Regions from separate parts of the Deinococcus aerolatus genome, predicted to be linked through region 1. Evidence: riboswitches for the same ligand, from Rfam matches in the RefSeq annotation. Region 1 holds a riboswitch; the other holds the start of a gene.
What was found. Region 1 has a riboswitch for cyclic di-GMP ahead of IEY31_RS18115 (hypothetical protein). Riboswitches for the same ligand answer to the same signal wherever they lie in the genome.

Region 1 (4,622 bases):
CGTCGTTGGCGACCGTCAGGTTCAGGGTGGGCTTGCCGGCCTTGTCCTTGCCGCTCACGAGGTTCTGAATGCTCAGCGCGTGCTTGCTGCGCCCGTCCACCGTCAGGGCGGTCACCATCGCGTAGCGTACCCGGATGCCCACGCTGTTCTTGGCCCCGCTGGCGGCTGCCGCCTCGGAGTCCACGCCGATGACCCCCCAGTACCCGCCGAGGGCTTCCGCGGGCACCTGCACCTTGAGCGGAACCACCACGCTGCTCTTGGCCGGAATCAGGTAATCGCGGTTCGGGAAGCTGGCGACCCGGAAGAGGCTCTGCGGCAGGCTGCGGGCCGGTACATGCGACAGCGATCCGTCGGGGCCCTGGATGTAGTCGTTGAAGAAGACGGTGGCCCTCACGGGCGCGTCGCCGGTGTTGGTGAGCAGGTAGTCCACGCTGCGGGCCTCACCCGGTTTGAGGTTCAGGTCACGAGGACCGCTGACGTTCAGGTCGGCGAGGGCATTGCTGGCGCAGGCCAACAGGGCAAGGGTGATCAGGTACTTGGTCATTGGGAACTCCTTGGCGGCATGGCCGCAGCAAGAGGGGAAGGAGAAAGTGCTACAGGTGTGTGGGTTGAGGGCGCGACGACAGGAGAGGTCGGGCGGCGGCCGCGCCGGGCCTGTCCCATCCGGCGTGGCTTCTGTGGCTCACATCACGGCGGGGTCACCACCAGCTGGAGGGTGCGGTGGGCCACACTGCCATCGGCGAAGTGCACCTCGACGGTCACGTTTTGCAGGCCGTCCACGGTGGCGGGCGTGGGCACGCCGACGGGCCACGGCGCGCTCTGATCCGAGGGGGCCGGGATGGTGGTCTGCACCCCCAGCACGCTGACCGTCACCTTGGTAATCTGTGCCGGCGAGGACACCTGCAAGCCTGCCGCGGTGCCCGCGGTCACCAGGGGCGACGTCCACGCCAGCCGCACTGGCGGCGTGACCTTGCTGGGATCCAGCACGACCCGTGGTGCGCCGGGCACCTGGAGCTGCACGGTCGCGCCGGCGCGCGTCAGGGTCACCGTCACCGGCGGGCGGTCCTCGACCGAGAGCTGATAGGTTCCCGCGGGCAGGGGCGGCAGTTCGAAGTGGCCGCCCGGCAGCTGCGCGCGGGTAAAGGTCTGCACCGGGCCGCTGACGGTCACAGTGACCTGGCGCTCGGGGCCGTCCGCGACGACCTCGCCGCTCTGCGGATCCACGTAGGTCACCTGCCCACGCAGCTGTCCTAGGGGCAGCACCGCCATGGTCTGATCCGCGCCCGGAGCCACGTCCATGCGCGCTATGGCGGCTGTCGTTCCATCCGGCAGGCTGCCCGCGTCGAGGCTCACTGGGCAGCTGCCCCGGAAGCCGCGCAGCGTCGCCATGCCCTGCGCGTCGGTCGTCGCGTCCTGGCCGCAGCCCTTCACCCGCGCGCCGGCCAGAGGAATGGCGCGGCCATCTTCCTGCAGGATCACGCGCACCGTGCGGCGGGTGGGATCGGGGCCGGCGAGCTGCTCGGCGAGCGCCTCGCCGGTGGGCACGAAGAGCTGGTACGAGAGCCCGGCCCTGACCCGGACGCTGCCGGGGCCGCTGAGAGGGGCACTGATACCGACCAGGCCATGCCAGCCGGAGTAGGTGTCGTAAGAGGCGGTCACGCCCGCGGTGGTCCTGGGTGCCGCGAGCACGCCCAGCACCACGAGGTTGGGCTCGACCTTCCACTGACCGCTGGGGAGCGTGCCGTGAAAGACCGCGGCGATCCCGAGATCGAGAGCGCCGGCGCTGGTGCCCGCGGCGCTCAGCTTCAGGTCGGCCGGCCCGCCTGGCGCGCTGACGGCCGCGGTGTAGTTGACGCCGCTCAGGCCCGCCGGGGTGAACTGCGCATTCGCGGCCGCCTCGAGCTGTGCGCTGCGGACGGTGGTCTTCATCTTGACGTCGGCCTGGGCACTCCTGAAGGCCCAGTGATCGAGGGTGACGCTGCCGCCGAGCTGCGAGCGGATGGCCCCCACGCTGAAGGTGCTGCGGGCGTCGAGCCACTGGCTGGCATCCGCGCCTGCCCGCATGGACAGCCGCAAGTGGTCGGTCTGGGCGCTGAGCGTCACGCTGTTCCAGGCGCTGTCCCGGACGTCCGCGCGGACACCGAAGCGGGTGGGCGTGCCGCCGAGCGTGACGTCACCCCTCGCCTCCCCCCATCCGTCGAGCCCTACCTCCCGCTGCTGAGCGCCCGCCCTGAGGCTGAGGTGCGGCGTCACGTATCCGGCCGTCACGCCCCAGCGGGTATCACGCTGGGGCGTGACCTGCACCGCGGCACTCACGTGTCCGGCGCTGCCCTCAACGGCCACGGCCGGGTCGTCGCCGTGCACGCTGACGCTCGCCCTGGCCTGCACTGTGGCCGCGCCGAACTGGCTGGACACACCCAGGCCGACCCGTGCCGCGGTCGTGCCGTTGTCCTGCGGGAGTGCAGCGGCCACCTGCACCCTGCGTATCGGGCCATAGGGGCCGAACTCCTGGCTGAGGTACAGGCCGGTGCCCACGCTGCCCGCGACGTTGGCCGTGGGCGCTCCGCCATAGTCCACTCGAGTATTGCGGTGGGCGATAGAGAGCGTCGGCTTGACTTCACTGCCTGTGCGCGCGATGGAGGCCCGCAGCGACGTGACCGGGCTGAGCAGCCCCTCGATGGACAGCACACCGGCATCGAGATGAGCCTGCCCGTCGCCGGCGCTCACCGTGGCTCCAGCGCGCACGGTCAGGCCAAAGCCCGCTCCGCGCGGTCTGGAACCGAGCAGCCGTACGTGCATCACGACGTCTTTCATACCGCCGCTCACCGTGAGCCTCACCTGTCGCTCGCTGTCCACGGAGGGAACCAGCAGCGTCAGGGTGGCCTCTCCGCCCGGTGGCACGCTGACCGGCAGGGCCTTGATGTCGGCGCCCTGGGCCGTCACACTCGCGAGCGCCGCGACGTTGCCGGTGTTCCGGATCACCAGCGGTACCTGCAGGGGTGCGCCCGGCAAGGTACGGAGTTCAGGGAGAGCGCGCGCTTCCAGTCGCGCAACGCGCGGCCAGGAGACCAGCACCTCGATGGTTGTCCCGGGCTGCCCGTCCACCTGAAAGATCAGGGTCAGGTCGCGCGCCACCGCGCCGCTGGGGCCCGCGACCGAGAGCGGAAGGATCGCCTCCCCACCCGCCGCGAGCGCCGACGGGTAGGTCACCCGCCAGCCTGGTGGGGTGCCCTCGCCGGTGGCGCCCTTCATGGCCCGCCAGCCGAGCAGCTTGAAGTGCAGCGCCTGACCGTCATAGGCCGGCCCCAGGGCCAGGACCGTGGTGACCTCACCGCTCGCCGGTAACGGCAGCTGGCGCATTAATGGGCTCCCCTGGGCGTGTACGGCCGTCCCGAACAGCAGAGCTGCCACTGCCAGGATAGGCGCAGCAGACGTCCCGAGGCGGAGCATGGCGGTAAGGAACAGCGGTGACTTCACAGCACTCCAGGGGCGTCCTGAATACGTGAGACCTGCACCTGGGAAACGGCGTGCCAGAGCACACCATTATTCAAGGTCGGTCGCACCACAAACTCGACTCACCTCAGGTGCCCGAACGGAAGGTGAGCGTCAACGTTGCCTTGAAGCTCTTGGGAGCCGGACATCCGGCCGAGAGCTGACCCAGAGTGCGCCCGCAGCGCTGACAGAAACCTTACCCGGAGACCGCCAGCATGGATAGACAACCTAGCACAACAGTGTGGGATGCCACCCAATTAGATTCCCGGCTGTCAGTCCTCTGCAAATGAACTTGCATACACTGCCATCATGCCCATGAGCCCCCAGGAGAAGATGCACATCCTTGACGTCATTGACAACCTAGATGAGATCGCTGGCTACCACGTCGGTGGTATGGTCTGCATCGAGCGCCAGGGCAAGCCGTGGAAGATCAACCGTGTGGCTGCTCTCGAAGGCTTCACCCTAACCACCGAGACCGGTCACACCTATTCGGTCACCACGGGTGAGCCGCTGTACGACGGCAAGGGAATCTGCATGCGCGCCCTGACCCGGGAGCGGGCGAACTACATCATGGGCATCGTGTTCAAGAAGGACGCCGACAAGATCGACCTCACGAAGCTCAGCGCGGGGCAACTCAGCGACCTTTCCGGCGCCGCGCATACGGTGCTCACGCTCCTCCGCGACCTCCGCAATGTTGTGCTCACCGCCGGGCGCGACGGGGACAGGTCCAGGGACGGCGCGGGGGACATTCCGGAAGAGATGCCCGTCCGCGATGTCATCGTGTTCGAGACACCGCACGAAGCGCCCGTGTCCTCCTGACGGCGCTGCGTCGGTGTCCTGAGTTCCTGTAAGAGGATGTCGATTCCGGCTCTGAACTTGTCCGCGGCCCTCCACAGCCCATGCTTTGATCCGCGGACCCTGACGCACCCCCGTCAGGAACGGTGCACACTCGATGTTCCATTTCCACTGCCGAAGACTCTGGTGAGTGACCTTGATGCGGCGCCCATGGAGCAGTACGCCGCCACGCAGCGGCATTCGCGCAGCCTGCACTTCGGCAGCAGCGGCCTCACCCTGCTGAACTTCATCGCCGCCCTGGCCCTGAAAGATCAAACCTTCGCGCAACAGGCTGC
Region 2 (5,045 bases), on a different contig from region 1:
CTGGCGTTGATCGGGGCCAAAAACGTTCGCCACGCATCACTGGCCGAGCGTTGCCCGGGCAACGCTCAGACGGCTTCCGTCATTCGCCAGATTGAGCGATTCTTTCACCAGCATCCGCTATGTCCTCTGGATGTTGCCCGTCTGGTTCTGGCGTTGCTCCCCGATGGGAAACGGCGGGACTTCACCCTTGACCGCACGAACTGGAAACTGGGGAAGACCGATGTCAACGCGCTGGTGCTGGCAGTGAACTGGCGAGGTGTGGCCGTGCCACTCCTGTTCGAGTTGTTGCCGCACAGCGGAGGGCAGCGGGACGAGGACCCGGCTGGCCGTGATGGACGAGGCGCTGACGCTGCTGGACTGCTGCGACGTTGCCACGATTTATGCAGACCGGGAATTCATCGGCCAGGCGTGGATCCAGGGCTTGGCTGAGCGAGGGATACCGATCACCGTCCGTCTCCGCGTCGATACCCACATCGAAGACCTGCCAGCGGGCGAGTGGTTGGGTGGCTTGCAACCTGGAAAGCAGGCGATGCTCCTCGAGGGCGTGGAGGTCTATGGACTCCCGATGAATGTGGTGTTGACCCGGACAGATCAGGGGGATACCCCTGATCGTGGCGAGCAACGCCACCGCCGCCAGTCGCATGCTGAAGGGATACCGCAAGCGCTGGAGAATCGAATGTCTGTTCAGGGCGCTCAAAACGAAGGGCTTCCGGTTGGAAAACACCCATATGACGCGTCCCACTCATGTGACGCGACTGCTTTGTTTGCTCACCCTGGCGTATGTCTGGAGCGTCCTGGTCGGCATCGACCAGGACACGGCGCTGAAAAAACATGGACGGCGGGCCTGGAGTGTCGTGACTCTAGGTCTACGGGCGCTCGTTCGGGCGTCTTCCCGTCAGATCGGAACCTCAATGGACGAACTGCTCCACCTGATTCAATTCTGGACGCCGGACCAGACGACGGCTGTGGAAAGTGTCGGGTACTGAGGGGGAGACCCAGTGTTGAGGATTCTCAGGACAAAATTTATCTGGATGTTAAATAAATCCTGTTTAACTCTGACAACCCCTGTCTGATCGACTATTCCTTCAATCTTCATCTTCTGGGAGGGTGGCTTGTCAAGCGTCCTGCCGATGTATAGGGTGGGCCACATCAGCACGGCTCCTTGGGACCATGTCTGATAGAGGCAGTGAAGCGCGGTCCTGTATACGGGCACCTGGGACGCGTGGAGCCAATGGTGCGACCGGCTATCCGTCAATCCGCGACCTGTCGCGGTCACATTCCCGCCTGATTCAGGCAGCGGCGTTCATAACACGCCGGGGAGGCACCGTGAATTCTATCGTTCGGGGTATTAGAGATTTCGGCCTTGATCTCTCTTTGTTGATCCGCGTTGGAGGTGGACAGGCCAGCGCAGACGTTGCGTTCGAAGGCTGCGCTGCTCAGGGCCCGCAACTTCTGGTCCAGAATTCGTGTGATGACAGTGCAGTCCACGATCTGGTCACTGAGGTTCACCGTTTGATGGGGCAAGCTTACCAGGAGTACCGCAATGCGCGGCTGTGTCAATGGACGGCGCAACTTGTCTCGCCTGTCGGAAGTGACGTTCGCCTGAGCGTCTTCGATCAATGGTTGCTCGAAAAGCTGCTGGTTCACTGCCCTCATTTTCAACTGGGCTGGACGCCGCTGCAAGACCATCCTGCTGCCTTCCGACTGAGGCGTGATGTCGGCAGCCTCTGGATTCAGGTCATGCCAGCGGACCGCAGCGGAATATGCTGCACAAGTGTGGTGCCGGTGAGTGATGTCCATAGCATGACCAACGCCGTGCGCGGTTTTCTTGACCAAGTTATCGTGGCCAGCGTCCTGGCAGAGGCGGCAGATTAACATGGCCTACCGTTCCAGATTTGCACTGTTGACTTTGGGTTGCCTGATTCTGGGGGCCTGCGGCACCCTCCCACCCTCTCCCTCCCAGGCGATTTCACGTCCTCACGGCACGCTGAGTGCTGCTGGCCTGCAGAGTCAGACAGCGACTGACCGCACCTTGCTCGTCGATCATGCTGGCTTCAAGCCAGGTGGTGCCAGGTGGTGGGCCGAAGGAGCCAGATGGTGGGCTGAAGGAGCCAGATGGTGGGCCGAAGGAGCCAGGTGGTGGGCTGAAGGAGCCAGGTGGTGGGCTGAAGGGGTCTTTGAACCTATGCCTGCCAATTCGGAGGTGCTGCGCACCGTCAAGATTGATGTGGCTCAAGCCAGGGCACCTGGGATGGGCCGGGGCGTGGTGGTGGCCGTGATCGACTCTGGAATCGATCTGGACCACCCGATGCTCAGAGGTGCGCTGCTGCCGGGCCGCGACTTCGTGGACAAAGACCTCGATCCATCCGAAGAAGGCACCGATGGCGACGCCGCGTACGGGCACGGAACGGCGGTGGCCGGCATTCTTCGTCAGGTGGCACCTGAGGCCAAACTTCTGCCCCTGCGGGTGCTGAGTCCTAATGGCTCTGGAGACGCAGACAGCGTGGCCGAGGCCATTCGCTTTGCCGTCAATCAGGGCGCACACATCATCCATCTGAGCATCGCTGCTTCGGTGTCCAACAAGGGGGTGCGCGCCGCGCTGCAATTTGCGGTCTCCAGGGGTGTTCTGGTGGTGGCCGCCTGCGGCAATGACGGCAGCGCCAACCCCGAGGCGCCGGCCAATGCGCTGGACGGTAAAAACCCTCTGGGACAGTTTGGTGTTTCCGTCAGCGCCGTCAATGTCGACGGAACTTTTCCCAGCTGGAGTACGCGTGGCGGTGAAGTGCTGGCCCCAGGAGTGGCGCTTCAGAGCGCCTATCCTCAGGGCCAGACGGTCAGCGCGACGGGCTCCTCGTTCGCGGCGCCGTTGGCCACCGGCGCACTTGCCCTGGCCCTGGCCGAAGGCAAGGACCCTGCCGTGCTGGCCGCCCGATTGACCTCAGGGGCTATGCTGGACGCCTCCCAGTTGCTTCAGTAACTTCTTTGTCTGTCGCGCTGGGTCTCCCACGTGGAGCAAGGAGCCCAGGGTGAACGATCCAGCACATCATCTCGACGTTCTGCTCGGCCAGGCCCGTGAGCTGCGAGGAAGTGACGATGCGCGCGCGACGCTGCTCTTTGAGCAGGCCGTGACGGCGGCCCGCGCGCTGAGTGCTTTTCCGGAGCTGGCTGAGGCTTTGAATGCCCTGGCGGGGCTTGAGCATAGCCGCGGGGAAAGTCAGAGCGCCTTCACCCATCTGGAAGAAGCCCTCTCCATTCGTCAGGTTCTGGGCGATCAGGGGGGCTGCGCCGCAGTCCTGTGTAATCTCGGCGCAGTCCACCTTGACCTGGGCAGTTTTAACCTGGCGCTTGAGTACCTGTTGCGTGCGGACCACGTGGCGGCACAGGCAGGTCCAGCCCGCGCCGCCATGGTGGCCGCCAATCTCGCTCAATCCTACGATGCGCTTGAATTGCCCGGAGATGCCAACACGCAGTACACGCGGGCCCTCGATTTCGCGCGACTTGCGGATCAGCCGTTAGGCGAGGCGACAGTCATGATCAATCACGCCGACTTTCTGCGGCGTCAGGGGAATTTTGATGAGGCGTTGGCCCTGCTGAATGGAGCCGTGGCGCTGGCAGGCGACCACGCTGCACTGACAGCCAGCGCCTGGCATGGTCTGGGCCTGGTGCAGCGTGACCAGGGGAGGCTGAACCTGGCACTCACTCACTTCCAGGCGGCGCTGGCCATGCCGGAAGCGAATATTGATCTGGTGTTGGATGCGCGCTGTGATGCCAGCGAGGTTCTGCTGGACTTGCAACGTGGGGACGAAGCGCGCCTTCTATTAGAAGCGGCGTTGCCTGACGCCAGGGCCAGCCTCCGGGTCCGGGAGCAGGCCCGCATCCTGGCGCTTCAGGCCCGGGTGGAGGAGCAAGACGGCGAACTCGTCCAGGCACTGGCCACCTTACGCCGGGCCCACACGGCTGAAGCGGAGGTGCTGCGCGCCGAAGCGGCGCAGCGGACCCGTGAGCTTGCGGCGAGAAGCGAACTCGAGCGTGACCGTCAGCGCCTGGAACATGAGCAGGCCCGCTACGCCGCTGAACGCGCCGCCAAAGAGCAGCTTGAACGCGAACAGGCCAGCCGCCTGCAAGAACTCGAACGTCTGGCGTTGTACGACGCGCTGACGGGGCTGCCCAACCGCCTGCTGCTCTCCGAACGGGCGCGCACCGCCTTGCGGGAGGCGGCCGCGCGCCGTACGTCTGTGGCCGTGGGTGTGATGGATCTCAACAAGTTCAAGGCCGTCAACGATACCTACGGACACCATACAGGTGACCTGCTGCTCCAAGAAGTTGCTGCCCGGTTACCTCGCGCCCTGGGGGGACACGATACGGTGGCCCGTACGGGCGGGGACGAATTTGTCTTCCTGTTGCAGGCCAGTCGACAGGACGTCGTCCCTCTGGCCCGGCAGATTGCCGAAACATTCGACGAGCCATTCTTTCTGGATGGCATTGAAATTCACATGCGTCCCAGTCTTGGCTTCGCCGTCTACCCCGAGGACGCTTCAGATCTCGACACCTTGCTCACGCACGCCGATGAGGCCATGTACCGGGCAAAAGCGCGCGGCAGCACACTGGAGTTTGGTGCGAGCGGCGGCGCTCTGGCCCCAGCAACCCTCGAATCCGCCCTGCACGGCGCCCTTGCGGCGGGCGAATTTCACCTGGTGTATCAGCCGCTTGAGGATCCCAGCGGCCGCTGGCACAGCGTGGAAGCCTTGCTGCGCTGGCGCAGTAGAACGTACGGAAATGTCACCCCTGATCAGTTCATGCCACTGGCCGAGCGCAGCGGCCTGAGCCTCCCGTTGAACGCCTGGACACTGACGACGGTGTGCGCTGCACTGGCCCAGTTGCCGCAGCTGGGCGCCGCCATCAACCTGTCGGCCCGTCAACTTGTCGATCCGGAATTGCCTGACCTCATCCGAAGAACCACAACCGAATTTGGCGTGACGCCTTCTCGTTTGTCATTGGAGATTTGTGAAGAACTGGTCGCGCGCGCTCCTGAACGCGCCCGCTCC

Region 2: it holds a riboswitch for cyclic di-GMP, as region 1 does, so the genes downstream of both, IEY31_RS18225 (hypothetical protein) here and IEY31_RS18115 (hypothetical protein) in region 1, are expected to answer to the same signal.

What each region holds. Positions count from the first base shown of each region.
Region 1 covers NZ_BMOL01000041.1:193-4,814, reverse strand. Annotated here, with positions in the region: gene IEY31_RS18120 (hypothetical protein) at 1-544, opposite strand, end outside; gene IEY31_RS18115 (hypothetical protein) at 688-3,450, opposite strand; cyclic di-GMP riboswitch class II at 3,543-3,626, opposite strand; gene IEY31_RS18110 (hypothetical protein) at 3,802-4,311, shown strand; gene IEY31_RS18105 (hypothetical protein) at 4,474-4,622, shown strand, end outside.
Region 2 covers NZ_BMOL01000044.1:47-5,091, forward strand. Annotated here, with positions in the region: partial or broken gene IEY31_RS18215 (hypothetical protein) at 1-429, shown strand, start outside; gene IEY31_RS18220 (transposase) at 612-986, shown strand; cyclic di-GMP riboswitch class II at 1,171-1,255, shown strand; gene IEY31_RS18225 (hypothetical protein) at 1,327-1,875, shown strand; gene IEY31_RS18230 (S8 family peptidase) at 2,186-2,977, shown strand; gene IEY31_RS18235 (EAL domain-containing protein) at 3,027-5,045, shown strand, end outside.